Regions from separate parts of the Cohaesibacter sp. CAU 1516 genome, predicted to be linked through region 1. Evidence: riboswitches for the same ligand, from Rfam matches in the RefSeq annotation. Region 1 holds a riboswitch; the other holds the start of a gene.

The links. Region 1 has a riboswitch for cobalamin ahead of FDK21_RS06500 (DUF4198 domain-containing protein). Riboswitches for the same ligand answer to the same signal wherever they lie in the genome.
Region 2: it holds a riboswitch for cobalamin, as region 1 does, so the genes downstream of both, FDK21_RS17140 (ABC transporter substrate-binding protein) here and FDK21_RS06500 (DUF4198 domain-containing protein) in region 1, are expected to answer to the same signal.

The regions. Positions count from the first base shown of each region.
Region 1 is NZ_VANT01000001.1:1,420,763-1,430,160, reverse strand. It holds gene FDK21_RS06530 (precorrin-8X methylmutase) at 1-44, opposite strand, end outside; gene FDK21_RS06525 (hypothetical protein) at 52-237, opposite strand; gene FDK21_RS06520 (ABC transporter ATP-binding protein) at 514-1,161, opposite strand; gene cbiQ (cobalt ECF transporter T component CbiQ) at 1,145-1,963, opposite strand; gene FDK21_RS06510 (cobalt ABC transporter permease) at 1,986-2,669, opposite strand; gene cbiM (cobalt transporter CbiM) at 2,666-3,283, opposite strand; gene FDK21_RS06500 (DUF4198 domain-containing protein) at 3,313-4,104, opposite strand; cobalamin riboswitch at 4,262-4,486, opposite strand; gene cobO (cob(I)yrinic acid a,c-diamide adenosyltransferase) at 4,648-5,274, opposite strand; gene cobN (cobaltochelatase subunit CobN) at 5,271-9,068, opposite strand; gene cobW (cobalamin biosynthesis protein CobW) at 9,093-9,398, opposite strand, start outside.
Region 2 is NZ_VANT01000007.1:223,572-232,969, reverse strand. It holds gene FDK21_RS17170 (sugar ABC transporter ATP-binding protein) at 1-1,472, opposite strand, end outside; gene FDK21_RS17165 (ABC transporter substrate-binding protein) at 1,618-2,787, opposite strand; gene attM (N-acyl homoserine lactonase AttM) at 2,922-3,692, opposite strand; gene FDK21_RS17155 (alpha/beta hydrolase) at 3,900-4,748, opposite strand; gene FDK21_RS17150 (hypothetical protein) at 4,810-5,199, opposite strand; gene FDK21_RS17145 (IclR family transcriptional regulator) at 5,383-6,159, shown strand; cobalamin riboswitch at 6,230-6,439, shown strand; gene FDK21_RS17140 (ABC transporter substrate-binding protein) at 6,567-7,652, shown strand; gene FDK21_RS17135 (iron ABC transporter permease) at 7,652-8,776, shown strand; gene FDK21_RS17130 (ABC transporter ATP-binding protein) at 8,773-9,398, shown strand, end outside.

The DNA.
Region 1 (9,398 bases):
TGCTCGTAAATTGCAAACGGATCTTTTTCGTAACTATGGGACATTACAAACTCAAAATGCTCGGTCTTGATTGCCATTGAACGGCGTGTTGATAAGGGCGGGATAAAGCGTGGAAGAGAGAGGTGCCAGACGCTCAGATACCCACAAGCCATCAACAAACACATCACAGCGGGCAACTTGCACGCCGCCAAGTGGGCTTACTCCGATATCAGCATCATGTAGGTGGCGCATCGCCATAACTTTGGTCTCTATCCCTTGGACCGCACGGATGGAGCGGCCGACATTGGGTTGCACGAACCAAGGGCACTCGACACAGAGCACCTTGATCAATCATGAAAGCAGGGAGAGAGCATCATATGGGGACTGTGTTTCCCATACGGTAATCATTCCTGCAGGTCAGACTTGGTCTCCGACTTGGATCAACCGCACTGACTTGTTTTTCAGCTTCCGTCACGGGAAGCACTGCGAAAGTTGGACAAAGCATAACGCTGCGGCACTGACAGGCAAAGGGCCTTAGCTGATTTGTCCACCCTCCATCAGAATAGTACGTGTTACTACGTCCTCGCGAAACGCCCTGTCATGAGACACAACAATCATCGCTTGGGGCAGGGACACAAGGATCTCGATCAAACGCAGACGGGTCTTCTCGTCTAGGGCGTTGGTCGGCTCATCGAGCAACAGGATGTCCGGCTTCATTGCCAGAACGGTGGCAAGGGACACGAGCCGCTTCTGTCCACCAGACAATTTATGGGTGACGCGATCGCGAAATTCCGTCAGATTAAGCGCAGCAAGGGTCTCATCGACGATGCTCATTGCATCTTCCTTGCTGTAGCCCAGATTAAGCGGTCCGAAGGCAACATCTTCTGCAACGGTGGGGCAAAAGAGCTGATCATCGGGATCTTGGAAGACCAGCCCGACCCGGCGGCGCAGCAGGCGAAAATCCTCTTCCGTCTGATAGTCACGACCGAAAGCACCAATCCTTCCGGCGCTGGCCTTGTTCAGCCCCACCAGCACATGCAGCAAGGTGCTTTTGCCCGCGCCATTGTGACCAACCAGTCCAAGCCGTTCCCCCGCATGCAGAGCAAAGGACACTCCGTTCAGACAGGGCGCAAAGCCGTGATAGCCAAAATGCAGATTGTCGGTTTCAAGCAACGGGGCCATTTAAAACCTCGATCATCAGCATGGAAATCATCACCAAGCAGGCAAAGGAAAAGAAAAGAGCATCGCGCCGGGTGAAGGCCATGGTGTCGAGTAGATGAAACTGCCCCTGAAAGCCCCGGCATTTCATCGCCTTCATGATGCGTTCAGAGCGTTCGAAAGACCGGATGAGCAGCATGCCCACCAGATATCCGACGCTTTGATAGGTGTGCCAGCTGTTGGTTGGCACAAAGCCGCGACATTTCATGGCTGTCCGCAGGCGATGATATTCCGCATGCAGAACTTCAATATAACGCACGGTGAACAATAGAAGATGGACCAGCGCCTCAGGCACTTTCAGACGTGCCAGTGCGTGGCCGAGCGTCACCGCTTCCAGCGTGCCAACCAGCGACATGGTCACCATCACAATCGCATTGGCTTTGAGCAGGATGACAACTGCCTGATTCAGGCCTTCATAACTGGCAGCAAAGCCCCACAGCGTAAACATTGTTTCGCCCGGCGTGGTGAAGGGCAACATCACCAGAAGAAAGGCGATGAAGCCATCCATCATTGCAACCCGCTTGGCGGTTGACCAGAAGGGCAACCGTGCCTGAGTCATCAGAATGACGGCAAACAGCAGAGCACATGCCAGAATGGACATACTGGTCAGCTGAACCGCAGTGATCGCAAAAGCGGCGACACTGACAACCCGAACGCGCGGATCCAATTGGCGGATCCATAGTCGGTTGGAGACAAGCTTGATTGCCTCCTGCGACATTCCCTGTTCGGTTTTGATCTGGCCGGCCTGTTCCAGCAAATCACTCATGCATGTGCTCCACGTAATGCCATCAGTTGTTGCTATTGGTTTGCTTGCGGCGGGCAACCAGATAGAAACCAACCCCGAAGAGACCAAAGATATAACCTACACCGCCAAGAATGGACTGCATGTCATTCTTTTCTTTGTAGGCGGCGACTTCCTTGTAGAGGGGTTTGACTTCCCGGCGGACCGCCGAGGCGATGTCGGACTTGAAGGCCTTCAACTCGCTTTGCACCCCTTGGCTGATCAGCGCCTGCAAAAGGGCAGGGTCCACAGCTGTACCAGCAGTTGGCGATGCAGTTGCTTCGGCAGTTGTGGTCGAAGCAACGATCTTGTCGTTTGGCTTGTTCTCTGCCTTTACATCGTCAGAAGAAAAGATGTCCGGCAATTCATCCACTTCCATCTGGTAGGTGGCAATATGACCTTGCCCCAGATTGGCGCGGAATTCCAAAGCAATGGCTTGTTTTGGCGTATACTGGAAGACACCATCTTCATCGGTCTTGGTCTCGCCGAGCTTGTTGCCGTCCATGTCGAAGACTTCGACCACGGTGTCAACCGCCATGTCACCGCTGGAAAAGCCGATTTCCCCTTCGATATAGGTATCCTCGGCATAGGCAGAAACGACCACCTTGTGGGCCTGTGCAGGCAGTGCCATGACACTGGCCATCAGCAGCGCCCCACCGGCAATCGAGACTATGTGTTTGTTCAGTTTCATGATTTTTGGCTCATAACATGGAAGAGTTCTGGCTTGACGCGATAGATCAGATAAACCGCAGCAGCACTCAACAATCCTTCAACGATCATCACCGGAATATGGGCAATGAAAACCAGTTTGGCGGCGGCGACAAATGTCTCACCCGACAAGCCGAGGCTGATTGCCACAAACAAGGTTGTGAGCGAAACAGCCAACCCACCGGCAATGCCACCAATCACAGCAACAGAGCGGGCAGAGGCCGCACGCAGGATCATTGGGCGGGCCAACAAGCCGACGATCACCGCTGGACCAGCAATATTCAGGGCATTGACGCCAAGTACAGAGATGCCGCCAAAGGCGAAAAACACCGCTTGCAGCAACAGACCGACAAACAAGGCAGGAAAGGCTGCCCAGCCCAGAATGATGCCAGCTAGTCCATTCATGATCAGGTGTACACTGGAGAATCCGAGCGGCACGTGAATGAGCGAGGCGACAAAAAAGGTCGCACTCAACACACCGGCTGCCGGGATCAGTTCCATATCCAGTTTGCGAAGGCCCATTACCAGGCCGCCCACAGACAGGGCGGCACCGGCAATGACAACTTCGTTGGTCAGGGCGCCATCAATGATATGCATGACTTGGCTCCTTCACCAATGAGGAGGGACTACTTGACATCATAAGCCCGGATCCAGATGACAGCATCCTGAGACAGTTCTTTGCCTTCATGCTCAGTGTCAGGACCGGACCCCAAAGCAGCAAAACCCCAGAAACCGGCTTTTGGAATGCCGAAGGAGAAATAGCCATTGTCGTCGGAGAGTGCGACGATTGCGCCACCAGGCATGCCGCCAGCTTTTGGCTCGGTTGCGGCATTTGTTTCCATGTCGGGTTCAGCAGACAGATATTCGATTTCGATTTCCGCGCCAGCAACCGGTTTGCCATTGGTCAAAACGCGGCCGGTGAAGGTCGATCCGGCCAGAATGTTGGTTGGCTTGTTCAGTGGAACAATCTCGGTCTTCAGGCCAACGGGCTCGTTCCAGTTGGTCGGAATGCCGCCTTTGTTGATGTAGGACTTGGTGATCTGCTGAATGTAGATATCTTCGCTGCCTTCATAATAAGGTGCAGGCTCGACCACGACGATATAGTCGCCATTGCGTTTGGCTTTCAGGGTGCCTTCGAAGGCTGCAGCTTCGTTGCTTTCACCTTTGAAGGTGATCGGCTTCAAGCTGTCCATCAGATCGATTTTCTTGTCTTTGAAAACCGCAAAGAAGGCATTTGGTTTGCCCATATCCATGGCATGGCCATTTTCCATCGGGTGCCAAAAAATCAGTTTGAACGGAACATTGCCTGCTTTTTCCAGATTGACTTCCGGCGTGTAAGCCAGCTGGAAGTGAGCCTGCGCTGCTGAGGACAGAAGCATGGTCGCTGCTATGAGGGAAGCGGAAAGCGTTTTAAGCACGATAATCTCCTTTGGCATTTTGCCAATTTTTGGAGACGCGTAGGAGGTATTCAGTTTCTTGGGGAAGGACCCTGACAAGTGTGACGCTGCCAGACCCGCTCTTCACCAAACGCACACCCCGGCGTCTTGTTAAGAGTGCCACATGCGACACGATTGTCTCATGCGACGGCCTGATGGCAGGTCTCCTGGCTCACGGGTCTTGGCTCGAGCATCTCACCTTCCCAATCCCGAAAGGATCAGTGGTATACCGAGATGCCGGCTATCCGTTTACAGTTACGGGGGTAGCCATGGATTCAGCCCCTGTTGGGTACGCCTCACCATGTTCCCTTTTCATCTCATTGCCGCGCCTGGGCAAATAAGAACCATCATGCGATCATTTTTAGAACCGCCCCTTAGTCCCGTCAACGGCACCAAAGGCGATCCTTCTTGCATTTCTCTTTAGGTATAGTTTTTGAACGTGTAACTACCTAAGACTAAGGCTTAATCCATTGATCAAGCCTATGACTTGAGTGAAATCAAATCGCAAAAAATTATACGATATGATCAGAACTCAATGCCCTCCTGAGCCTTCACTCCGTCGCGGAATGGATGCTTGATCAGGGTCATTTCTGTCACCAGATCAGCCACTTCGATCAACTCATCCTTGGCGTTGCGACCCGTAATGACCACATGCGTGTCCTCAGGCTTGTCATTGACCAGAAAATCAACCACTTCCTCAATGGGCAGGTAATCGTATCGCAGGACGATATTGAGTTCATCAAGCAGCACGAACTGATTCTCAGGATTGAGAATTTCTGCCTTGGCAGCCGCCCAGGCAGCTTGCGCATTCTCGATGTCTTTCTGACGGTCTTGCGTTTCCCAGGTAAAGCCTTCGCCCATCGACTTGATGGTCACCTGATCGGGGAACTTCTCGAGCATGACCTTTTCGCCAGAATTCCAAGCCCCTTTGACGAACTGGATGACCGATATCTTGTGGCCATGACCCAGCGACCGGAACGCCATGCCGAACGCGGCAGAGGATTTCCCCTTGCCCTTACCGGTATGCACGATGATCAGACCTTTCTCGATGGTCTTGGTTGCCAGAATCTTGTCACGAGCGGCTTTTTTCTTGGCCATTTTTTCTGCGTGACGGGCATTTTGCTCTTCTTCAGTCAGTTGTTTTTTGATCATCCATTCATTTCCTCAAATGCGCCAGCGGATTGTCGAGATTGCTGGCTGTCTTCCAACATGAAGGCGGCACTGTTGGACCGAGGGACCCACAGGCCGCGCTCAATTGCCTCCAGAAAACGGTCCACCATATCATCATAGGCGGGCCGGTTCTTCTCTTTCAAGAAGTCAGCGACTTCTTCGTCTTCGATATAGGACTCGTACAATTGGTCAAAATGGTGGTCACCAACCGCATTGGTGGTTGCGGCAAAGGCAAAGAGATAGTCGAGCGTTGCAGCCATCTCGAATGCGCCCTTATAGCCATGACGCATGACACCTGCGATCCATTTGGGGTTCGAGGCACGACCACGCACAACGCGGGCAATTTCTTCATCAAGCGTCCGGATGACTGGGCGCTCAGCCCGAGAATGGTCATTGTGATAGACCTTAGGCGCGGAGCCCCTGAAGGTCTCTACACTGGCTGCCAGACCACCTTCGAACTGATAATAATCATCAGAATCAAGCAGATCATGCTCGCGGTTGTCTTGGTTTTGAATGACCGCATCCACTTTGGACAAGCGGGTCTTGAGATGGTCGGCTGCCTCACCGCCAAAATCGCCAGCGCCATAGGCAAAGCCACCCCAAGCAACAAACGCTTCGGCAAAGTCAGAGCGCTTGTCCCAGATCTTTTCATCAATCAGGGCCTGAAGGCCAGCACCATAGGCCCCCGGCATTGAGCCAAACACCCGGAAGGTCGCTTGCCGCTGGGCCAGATCACCAGACAGGCCCTTGGCTTCAGCCTCGGCGCGTTCACGTTTGACACGGGCAGCCAACGGGTTGGCATCCTCAGGTTCTTCCAACGCCGCAACTTTGCGGACCGCACTGTCAAACAAGTCGATCTGATGCGGGAAGGCGTCGCGGAAGAAACCGGATATACGCAAGGTCACATCAACGCGCGGCCTTTGCAACTCGGACAGTTTGATCACTTCAACGCCGGTCACGCGGCCCGAAGCGGATTCCCAAACCGGGCGTACCCCAAGCAAGGCAAGCGCTTGGGCAATGTCATCCCCGCCGGTGCGCATATTGGCGGTGCCCCAACAGGTCAGCACGATTGCTTGAAGCCATTCGCCTTCATCCTGAAAATGCCGTTCCAAAAGCCGCTGGGCCGACAATTCACCGATCGTCCATGCGGTTTTTGATGGCACAGAGCGCACATCAACCGCAAAGAAATTCCGCCCGGTCGGCAAAACGTCGGGACGACCGCGGGTGGGGGCACCCGACGGACCGGGAGGGACGAAAGCTCCGGACAAGCCAGCCTTCAAATGACGAAACTCATCGACGCCACAGGCAGCAATAGTCGGTGTCAGCTCATGATCGATCCAGTCAAGCACCGCTTTGGCCTTGTGCCAATCAGCGGGACAAGAGATTTCCTTGGCCACCAGCTTTTGGGCCAACAGCTCAATCCGTTCTACCGCATCGCCCGCATGACGCCACAGGGCTTCAGACTGTTGTTGCAGGATCTCTGGCATTGCCCCGTCCCAAGGGGCAGCAAAATCGCAATCAATCGGATTGAAGCATTCATTGGCAAGGACAAGGCCCAGATCATCACTGATCGCGCGATGAAGAGAATGATCCTTATCGTCATTGCCACGCGGCACCCGCGCAATCGCCACCATCAGGTCCGTGCGATAGCTGCCTTCCGGAGATTGCCCCAGAATATGCAGACCATCGCGGATTTGCAGCTCCTTGAGGTCACACAAATGAGCGTCGAGCTGCTGCAAGGCGGCTTCATTGTCGTCGTCCATCGCCACCCCGGCATCCTTGTCAAGGCCGGTGCGGGTGGCCAGAAAGCGGATTTCTTCGAGCAACTTTTCCGAGCGCCGCGGATCCACCCCTTGGGCGGTGTAAAACTCATCGACCAAGGCTTCGAGTTCTTCGCCAGCCCCATGGGATTCGGCCCGCGTCAGCGGTGGCGTCAAATGGTCGATAATCACTGCGCTGGTCCTGCGTTTTGCCTGACAGCCTTCGCCGGGATCATTGACAATGAACGGATAAAGATGTGGCACAGGGCCCAGAATGGCTTCCGGATAGCAAGCCTCGCTCAAGGCCAAGGCCTTGCCGGGTAACCATTCCAGATTGCCATGCTTGCCCGCATGGATCACCGCGTGCATGCCAAATTTCTCGCGCAGCCAGACATAAAAGGCGAAATAATTGTGCGGTGGCACCAGATCCGGATCGTGATAGGTTTCCTTCGGATCGATATTGTAGCCACGCGCAGGCTGAACGCCAACGACCAGATTGCCAAAGCGATGGATCGCCAATTGAAAAGCCCCATCGCGCACCATCGGATCCTGATCGGCTGGCCCCCAGCGACCGGTAATTTCGGAGCGCACCTTTTCCGGCAATTGATCAAACATCGCCTGATAGTCAGAAACGGACAACTGCACGTCGCTGATCCGTTCCGTTTCGCCCAAGGCGTTGGTGGGACCCGCCAAAATCTGCTGCATCAAAGCGTCGGAATCCGCAGGAAGCCCGTCAATCTGATAGCCATCCGCCAGCAAAGATTGCATCAAGCCAACCGCAGACGCCGGGCTATCCAGACCAACACCATTGGCAATGCGGCTATCCTTGTTGGGATAGTTGGCCATGATAATCGCCAGTTTGCGATCCGCTTCTTTGCTTTGACGCAACCGTGTCCAGCCAGCCGCCATCTTGGCCACAAAAGCCACCCGGTTGTCATGTGGCACCAATCGGACGGGTTTGAATTCGGTTGCTTTATCCAGCGCGCCTTCTTCTTTGAAGGCGATGGCACGCGAAAGAATGCGTCCATCAAGCTCTGGCAACACCACATGCATCGCCAAATCGCGGGCCGACAGACCACGCGGGCTCTCCACCCACGCTTCCTCGCTGGAGCCGGACAGGATCACCTGAAGGATTGGACAACCATAGACATCAAGGAAAGTCGGCTCATAACGCTGCCCGGCCTTCGACAAGGCGAAGGCGGATGTATTGAGGAACACCGCGGGGCGAAACGTTTCAAACGTCTTGTTGAGAAATTCCTGTGCCTCAGCGTCCTTGAGGCTCGGCACGAAGAAGGCAATGGCATGGAGTCCATTGGCTTCCAACGCCTTGCACAAGGCATCAATCGGCGCGGTGAGGGCACTTTGAATATAGGACCGGTAAACGAAGATCGGCACCACTGGCCGCTCCTCTTTGCCTTCAAACAAACTGATATAAGCCTCAAGCCCATCATCGCCACTAAAGCTACGACCTTCATGCAAAATGCCGACACGGGGCAGGGCGAGAGGCTGAGGGGCATCCGCGCGGTTCGAGTCGATCAAATGGCTCGCATAATCGAGCGCATGGATCATGTTGTCCTGTCCGCCCTCGACACAATAGCGCCAGAACCGACGGACAACCGCAGGGTCAACACTTGACCAGGACGCAAGATCTTCATCCCATTTATTGTCCCCCGGCATGACAAGCAAATGCATGCCAGTGCCGCGAGACAGTTTTTGCAATTGTTCCAGGCCATAGCGCCAATATTCCGCCCCGCCCAACAGCCGTAATACGATCAGCTTTGCATGTTGCGCCGTCTGTTCCACATACATGTCGACCGAGTAGGGATGCCCCAGCGCCATCAGACTGGCAAGGCGCACCCGATGGTCTTGCGACCGCCGATAACGGGAGGATTCAACAAAGGCGGAAAGCTCACTGTCGGCCGCTGACAGAATGAGAATATCGCCGGGGCTTTGCCCCAGATCGATTGCTTCATCCTGATCATCAATGCGGCCGGCTTGTGGTGCGAGAATATGCATGGGACTTGCTATGACCTTTCAAAATCAGGAGAGCGTGGCTTCTGCCGCTGCCTGATCAAAATCTTTAAGGCCGATCACCACCAGACCGGTCTTGGCTTCGCCTGATGTATCGAACCAGCTGTCAACCCGACGACCAACGGCCTGAATGACAACGCGGGCTTTCTTGCCCTCAAGCGCCGCATAACCCTTGACCCGCAGAATACCCGGCTGCGCCAGTGCCTTCTCAACACTCACCTTCACATCTTCCATCGAGGCAAAGACGCGCGGCGGTACGACAATGGAGTGGAACTCGTCATGATGATGATCATGATGGTGGTCGTGGTCGTGGTC
Region 2 (9,398 bases), on a different contig from region 1:
AAAGGCATGCCGTTGCGAAACACGATGATGCGCGTCGCAAAGCCGATAAATTCCTCCAGCTCGGAGGACATATAGACGACCGACTTGTCCTCGTTGGCGAAGGTTCGCAGGTGTTTGTAAAGCTCGGTCTTGGCACCAACATCGATGCCACGCGCCGGGTCATTCAGTACGATCACGTCGGGCCGCATGGCAAAGCCGCGCCCGATCAGCACCTTTTGCTGGTTGCCGCCTGAAAGGGAGGTGATGGGATTTTCCTTGACGCCGAACTTGATCATCAGATTGTCGGCTTCGCGCTTGAAGATGGTGACAAGGGTGGCGAAGTCCACAAGCCCCAGAATGCCCGCCCGTTTCTTCTCGCGATAGAGTGGCATGACCATATTTTCAAAGATGGACAGGGAGGCAAAAATCCCCTCGCGTTTCCGGTCACCAGAGACATAGGCGATTCTTCCCTTCACAGCATCAGCCAGTGAGCGGACCACTGAAAACTGCCCCTGTCGGTCTGACACCCAGACAAAGCCACCCTTGACCGGTTCAACCCCGGCCAAGGCGCGAACGAAGGCATCCTGCCCTTGGCCATCCAGTCCTGCGATGCCGACAATTTCGCCGCGTCTTAATTCAAAATCAAAAGGGGCTGTTCCGTCGACCAGCGAAATGGCTTCGACTTTCATGGCGAGCTCATGGCTCTGAGGTTGCGGCGCTTCGAGATCAACCGCCTGTCCGGCGGTTTCGTCTCCGGTCATCAGTGCAAGCAGGTTCTTCTCGGTGATTTGTTCTTTCTCGAGGACACCGACATCGCGTCCGTCGCGCAGAACCGTTGCACGGTCAGAAATCCGGATCAGTTCGGCGATGCGGTGGGTCACGATCAGGATTGTCGTGCCGCCATCGCGTAATTCCCGCATTTTGGCGAACAACCGCTCTGTGCTGTCCAGATCGAGCGCTGCGGAACTCTCGTCCAATATCAGAATTTTGGGATCGCTGACCAAGGCCCGGGCAATGGTGATCCATTGCTTGAGACCAAGGGGCAGCGTGCCGACAAAGGCGAAAGGATCGACGGGTTCGCCCGCAAGATCCTGCATCAATGCGGCGGCGCGGGCCACCTTGTGGTCTTGCGACATGCTCTTTGAGAAGAGCGCGTCCGATCCCATGAAGATATTGTCCACGACCGTGCATTCATCGGCCACCAGCACTTCCTGATAGACCGTGGAAATGCCCAGCGCCTTGCTTTCTGCCGGGGTGGAGGGCGCTTCGCCCAGAATGGACACCGAGCCGCTATCGACGGGTAGAATGCCCGAGACGACCTTCGCCATCGTGCTCTTGCCACACCCGTTGCCTCCCACAATCGCATGCACCTCACCTGCGCGGGCGGAGAAGCTCACCCCGTCCAGCGCACGGGTTGGCCCGAAGAATTTCTTCACATTGCGCACAGAGATCGTCTCGCGATTCTGACTTTGTGATGGATGGGCAGATGACATGGTTGGGCTTCTCAATTCGCTTGGAATGTTAAGGTTCGCGAGCGTAGGGGGAGCCGTCGCCCTTGCTGATGCAAGGGCATTGAAAGGGCGACGGCGTTGTTTGGTGGTCTCAGATCAGGATCCGTTCGGAACAGTTCCGATCAGATCAAGGCTTGTATTTGGTCGGGTCTGCCGGATTGACGAAGAACTGGTTGAGATACTCCGTCGAGCCCCAGGCATCCGCGCCGACATTCAGCCAGTTCTGGGCATTCTCATCACAATCCTCAGGCAGCAATTTCATCACATCGTCATGCGTGATCACCACCGGATCCACCAGCACGGACTGCACTTTGGGGCCTTGACCCTGCAGGGTCCGCATCATGATGCGCCAGATGAGATTGACATCGTCTGCTGGTGGCCAAGTCTGGACTGCCACATTGATCAGGTCTGGATTTTTACGCCAGGTGCACAAAGCACCGCGCTCACCGCCGACGGCGATCTTGACGCCCTGACGACCCGACTGTTTGATCGCGCGGATAACACCCATTTCAGCGGCGGACTGCACGACAATACCGTCAAGTTTGCCCGGATGGGTGGCCAGCCATTTCTGAACTTCGCCCTGTGCCACCTGATCGGTCCACATGCCTGCAATGGAGCCGACGATCTTGATGTCCGGCGCGGTTGCCAGACCGGCCTTGACGCCGCGGTCCTGACTGTCGGAACCGGAGGTGCCCGGAATGCCTTCGACAACAAGGACATTGCCTTTGCCGCCCAGCTCGTCAGCCATGCGCTTGCCGATTTCAAAACCCGCGACCTGATAGTTCACGGACGAATTGACGGCGGTCGGGGCGGTCAGATAGCCGGTCATCGAGAAAACAGGCACACCCCTGTCATAGGCATATTTGATGGTCTGGTTGAGCGCAGTGGGGTTTGAACAACAAACAAAGATGGCATCAACGCCCTGATCGACCAGCTGGCGCATTTGCTGGATCTGAGTTGAGTCGTTAAGGTTGGATTGGGTGACGACCACTTCACTGATCAGGCCCAGATCTTTCCATTTTGGAATGATTTCCTTCTGCAAAGCTTCCATAGCGTTGGCGCGCCATGTGTTGCCCGCATAGGAAGACGCATAACCGATTTTCCATGGTGGTGGATTTTTCGCCTTGAAGTCGCGCAGCGGGCTTGGGCCAACAGGCTGCATCGGGTCCAGCATATCCTTGTTATACAGGCGCTTGGCAACATCGGGATTGATTTCATCAACCCCTTCTGCCTGTGCGGCCATGGCGCCAAATGCGACAAGGCCCAAAGCCACAACAGCTTTCTTGAACAATTTCATCTATGTCTCCTCCTAAATTCACCCCTGAGGCCAGTGCCGTTGTCAGGGTCGTTCCAAACGGAGAAATCCCCGCCTAAAATGAGCATGGATGTTCCTCTTTCCCCATGCCCGTTTGCCGAGCCTTGCCTTATTGCTCAGTCGTAAAAATCATTCGGTGCCTTCAAAAAACTTTGCCAGGTGTCCGGGTCGTGGCCGGTCACAACCATTGCGTTGGTGTCACTTGCGATCCGCCGCAGTTTCTCGACCGAGTTGGCTGCATCGCTTGATGAGTGCACCAGTCCGGGCAACGCCCTATTCTCCCAGTGATCGACCGTATAAGCCGCATCGATGGTCAGCAGCACCGGCCCGGTTCGTGGCAACGTGATCAGGAAAGACTGATGCCCGGGGGCGTGGCCCGGCGTAAAGATGATGCGGACGGAGCCGTCGCCGAACAGGTCGAAATTGTCGGTATATTCGCCTCCAAGAAACTTCCAGTTCAGACCCGGGCGGTCGAAATCGGCGCGAATATAAGCCCCTTCCGAGAACCATTGTGGCTTGAAGGCATATTCATATTCGGCGCGCTGGCAAATGATCTGGGCATTGGGAAAATGCCCAATCGCACCGGTATGATCCAGATGCAAATGCGACTGCAACACATAGCGGATTGAGGCAGGATCGACGCCCACTGCACGCAACTGATCAACACAGTTTTCGGACCGGTCCATGATGGGGTCATAGGCATCCACCACAGCACCCCAATGGCCGCGCTTGTCGATGGCCGCTTCCACTGCATTGCCGCCATCGATGACGATATTGCCCGCTGGATGCTTGATCAGGAACCATGGCACGGGAATTTCAAAGTCATCCTCGCCCTGATTCATCTTGATATATTTCAGTTTCGTGCGCAGCGTTCCGGTCTGAAACATATGCAGTTCGATGCCGGAAGACTCTCCGCCTCTGCGTGCTGAAGCCTTGGATTGCGAAGCCGGTCGTGCCGCCAGACTGTCGGAGCCGATTGTCTGGCCGATCGCGCTGGCATCGGTCGCAATCTTTTGACCCTTTTCATCAAATTCAATGATCTTCATATGCCTGTTCCCGAATAAATTTGTTGCATTCCATTCCCGACCCTAGCGTCAGGTTCGGTTCTCGATCACGCGCAGCGCTTCTTTGAGATAAACCGCAAAGAGCGGATAATTTTCCGACATCGGGAAATGCCCGATATCCTCCATTTCGATATAGATGCCCCCCGGTATCTGACGTGCCGTATTCTCGGTTGCTTCCGGTGGGGTGAGATAATCATAGGTGCCGGTCATCATCACGACCGGGCAGCGGGCCGTATCGATCTCGGCAAGGCGGCCTCGCAAATCATGGTCTATCGAATAGAAATAGAGGTCGCCCTGAAACACTTCCGAGCCTTGGGTATAGTAATGCCAAGTTGCCCAGCGATCCTGCTCGGGGCTTTGCGGGGCCATCAGATCCCACACACCAGAAGCGCAGACCTGAGCGGCATTGACATGGGGGTGACGCCACCATTCCAGAAAGAAGCCCGGCGCATGTTCGGCAGCCTCAACCGGGATGACGGCGCGAAAGCGGTCGGGGTGATGAAGGGCCAGCTGCAGCGCAACATTGCCACCGAAAGACGACCCCATAAAGATCGGATCTTCGAGCTCCAGCGCATCGCAAAAGGCGAGGATGAATTTCATAAAGTGGTCGGCCGTGAGCTTGTATTCCTCTTTCCACCATTCCTTGTTTGTCGGCGGATCCGATTTGCCATGTCGGGCCAGATCATAGGCGATGACGTCATACCGGGCTGTGATGTCCGGATCTTCGAGCAGATCGCGCCATTGATGATTGTGACAACCAGCCGTGTGCTGACAGACAAGAGGCTGCCCCTGTCCGTTGCGGAGATAGAAGACCTTATATTCGCAGCCATCCACATCGATGGTTACATACCGACCCACAACCGGAGAGTGCTTGACCATCAGGTTCCCCCTAAAGAATTTGTATCGTGACCGTGTGCGGTGGCGCCGCATGCGGTTTGGCTCAGACAGGCACGCCCACTTTGCGCAACAGCTCAAATTGAATGGTGAAATTGCGAAGATTTTGCATTAGGACAAGCAAGTTGCCTTCCAGCTTGAGATCGCGCCGGAAGCTCGCAGACCAAATGCCGTGATACATCGGGTTGGGAATAGGCTGCGCAAATTCCCGCCAGGTATCTGGGCTGGCACGCAAGGCAAAATCGTAGGAATCAAGAGGGCCGGGATTGATATTGATTTCATGCACCTTGCCATCCAACATACGAACGATCGCCTTGGCGAGGCCCATATCCAGCAGGTAGGTGCAGGTAAAGTGACGAGCCATTGCGCCAATGGCGGCATCATTGTCCGAGGCTTGACTGAATCTGGTCGCCCAGTCTCTAACACTCAAGGCCATGCGCTCCTCCCCAACCACACGGTGAATATGTGACAAAATTCAAATACTTTTGCCTTGAAAGATGTTCTGATATATGTTTATTGTTCAGTATATGGAACGTCTTTCTATGTACAAAACCATATCCGGGTGTATGGAAGCTTGTCAAGATAGAAAAGAAACTTCAAAAAAAGACGACGAGGAATTATGGACAATCCAACACCAAAACTAGTACCTGCGGTTGAAAGAGCGTCGCGCATTCTGGATTTTGTTGCTCGCAGTCGGACACACCCGACCGTGTCGAAGCTGGCGCAGGAACTGAATCTTGCGAAAAGCTCGGTTCATACGCTTTGTCAAACGCTTGTGGAGCTAAATCTGCTGATCAAGCGGTCCGATCAAGCCTACCAGTTGGGCCCCCATGTCATGCGCTGGTCCAATGCCTTCAATCGACAATCTGACGTTGCAACAGAGTTTGCATCCATTTGGGACACCGAGACCGAAATGCCTGGAGCGACCATCACATTGACGGTCAGAGACGGAGCAGAAGTTGTATATATAGCCGCGCGCAATTCCGAATTTAGTCACTCTTTGATAGAATTTCGTGCCGGAATGCGGCTTCCCGCAGCCTTCACGGCAACGGGAAAGGCCTTCCTCAGCTCGATGAGTGATTTCGAAGTCAAGCGCCTTTATGCAGACGGGTTGCCAGAACCGCGCACACCTTTCAGCGAACAGTCGATTGATGGGCTGCTGGAGGATTTGGCGGCCATTCGCAAACGTGGATATTCCATCGACAATCAGGAAGTGGCAGAAGGCATCATTTGCTTCGGCGCCCCGGTTCTGGACTCTCAGAATACGCCGATTGCCGGCATCGCCGTCAGTCTGCTGATTGAAGATGCCGACGAGACGGACCGTGAAAATCTGATTACCAATGTCAAACGAATCGCGAAACGCTTGTCTGTTCGCATGGGCGCCGATCTCGAATAGCGGTTTCCGGGATCGCTGGCTGATTTCAGACAAAGCGATAGATCCCCGATTGACAGCTGCTGCCGCATAGTGGATATATCTGTTCGTCGGTTTCCTTAACGGAATAAAAAGGGAATTCGGTGCGTGGCAGATGCATGAGCCTGTCACAAATCCGGAGCTGTCCCCGCAACTGTAAACAGAGAGCGCCCTCAAGCTGGCCACTGGATTGTACCAATCTGGGAAGGCCGGGGAGCGCAATGACCTGTAAGCCAGGAGACCTGCCGACATTCAATCATTCAACCCGGGCGGGGTGTCCTGGAGGAGGGTCTCATGACAATGCGCATGTCTCTGCGTCTTCGCCATATTGAATCTGATTGCATCAGACTTGCCCGACTTCGGTTGCCTTGCCGCATCTGGAGTACGGGACATTGCTTTCCAATATCTGGCTATCCGGCCTATCGCGTCTGGCGCGCGCGATCGCCTTCTTTGTGGCATTTGCTGCGGCTTATTCTGTTGCAACTGCAGCCCCTATCAACATCACCGATGACAGCGGTCGCACGCTGACCTTTGACAAACCATTGAAGCGCGCAGTCGTCTTCAACCGCTACAATGCTGAGTTCATTCGTGCGGTGGCTGGCATGGACGTGATCGTCGGTGTCGACAGTTGGGTGACGCGCGATCCCACCTACTGGCCGGACCTCAAGGAGGATATGCTTGTCGGGAAAGGGCAGCGAGAGCCAAATTACGAGGCGATCATTGCACAAGACCCCGATGTTGTGATCTTCCCCCGCAACGGCAGTTGGCAGGAGGCCATCAAGACGCTCGAGCCTTTCGACATTCCTGTTGTGGTACTGACCGGCTGGGATGTCCTCAAGCATGTCTCCAACATTACCGCCTTTGGCAAGATGTTCGACGCCGAGGAAAAGGCCGCCAAGCTCAACGCCTTCTATACTGGCAACATGGCGCTGTTGAAAAAACGGCTTGAAGGCGTAGAGCGCAAGACGGTCTATCTCGAGGAGAAAACGCCCTATCGTTCCGTGCTGCGTGGCTCCGGCTGGCATGACATGATCGAAGCGGCTGGCGGACGCAATATCTTTGAACATGTCGATATTGAAACCCAGCCCAAAGAGCGCGGAAGTGTCCACAATCATGAAGTGGACCCCGAAGCAATCCTCAAGGCACAGCCGGACATGATCATCAAGCTTCAGCCCGGCTCCTATCCGCTTCACCCGGAAAGCTTCTCACAGGCCTTCTTTGAAGCGCTAAAGGAACGTCCTGGTTTTGACGCACTGCCGGCAATCAAGAATGGTGATGCCTACCACATGAACTACTATCTGGCTGGAGGTTGTTCCAAGATGATTGGCGCGCTGTCGATTGCCAAATGGCTTTATCCAGACCGCTTCGAAGATGTTGATCCAGATGCGGTGATGAAAACATGGCTGGAGGATTTTCAGGGTGTCGCCTATCCGGGACGCTACTGGGCCAAGGTCTCCGAATGGGAAGCAGGTCAGTGATGAACAGGGCCTTCTCTCCATCGGAGGTCATCCCATCTGGGTCATCCGTTCAGGATCCATCGGGGGATATCCGGCGAGCCTATGCTCGCCGGACCATCCGTGCCTCCCTGATTTGCCTATCGGGCGTGCTGCTGCTGGCTCTGCTGTCGGTCTTTGCGGTTTCCCTTGGCGCCAATGACATTTCACTGCTTCAGGCCATTCAAATACTTCTTGGTCCCGTCCTGCCCGCCAATCTGTTTGCCGAAGTGTCCGTTCTGCAGGAGAAGGTCGTGATGCAACTGCGCCTGCCGCGCATCACCATGGCCCTCGTTGGCGGTGCCGGGCTGTCGGTCGCGGGCGTCATGATGCAGGGGATCACGCGCAATCCGCTGGTCAGTCCCTTCACCGTGGGCCTTTCCCCCGCTGCGGCCTTCGGGGCGGCGCTGGCCATCCTGTTGGGAGCTTTGCAAATGCCCGAACTGGGCACCTACATGATGGTTGGCGGCGCATTTGCCTCATCCATGCTGTGTGCCGGGATTGTTCTGGGGATTGCCGGTTTGAGTGGCATCTCCGCAACGACGATCATTCTGGCAGGTATCGGGTTGACCTATCTGTTCAGTGCCTTCACCGCGACCCTGCAATTTGTTGCCACGCAAGAGCAGCTAGCCGCGATCGTTCACTGGACATTCGGCTCATTGAATGCCGCCAGCTGGGATGAGGTAGGCTTCTCTGCTGTGATGCTTGCGATTGCCGCGCCTATTTTCTGGCGGATGGCATGGGCGCTCAATGCCATGGCTGCCGGAGAAGAAACCGCCGCCTCACTCGGCTACAATCTCAAAAGGGTTCGCCTCGTAACGGCGCTGCTTTCGGTGTTGATCACCGCCTGCATCATCGCCTTTACCGGGGTCATCGGCTTCATCGGGCTGGTCTCGCCCCACATTGCCCGGATGATGATCGGCAATGACCATCGTTGGCTGGTGCCTTTCTCGATGATTGTCGGGGCCTTTCTGCTGCTGGTTGCCGATACCATCGGCCGATCCCTCTTCTCACCCGCTGTCATCCCCGTCGGCATTGTCGTGGCCTATGTGGGCGTGCCGCTCTTCGTGCATTTGATCCTGAGACAACGCCGGAGGGCCATGCAATGATCCGCATAGACAAACTCACTCTGTCCTATGGCAAACGCACCATCCTTGACGCGATTTCCCTTGTCGTGAACAAGGGGGAATGCGTCGGACTGCTCGGGGCCAATGGAGCGGGCAAGAGCACATTGCTCAAATGTGTGGCGCGGCTGGCAGCGCCTGACAGCGGTCAGATCGATGTGGCGGGCAAGGCAATCGAGGCCTATTCACGCCGCGATTATGCCCGCCATGTTGCCTATGTGCCCCAGCATATCCCGGATGATGTGGCGCTATCCGTGGTCGATCTGGTTCAGTTGGGGCGCACGCCACACTTGACCGGCAAGTTGGGCGCACAGGATCGCGAGATGGTGATTGCCGCTCTTGAGCGGGTCAACATGGTCCATCACGCTTTTTCTGAGGTGTCCACCCTTTCGGGTGGGGAACGCCAACGTGTTGCCATCGCCCGGGCTCTAGTGCAGGAGCCTCAGATCCTGCTGCTCGATGAGCCAACCTCGGCGCTGGATCTCAAATATCAGATGGAGACGATGTCCCTCATCCGCACGCTTGCTGCCGAGACCGAGATGACAATCATCATCGCCGTTCATGATCTCTCCCTCGCCGCACGCTATTGCTCCCGCTTGGCGTTGCT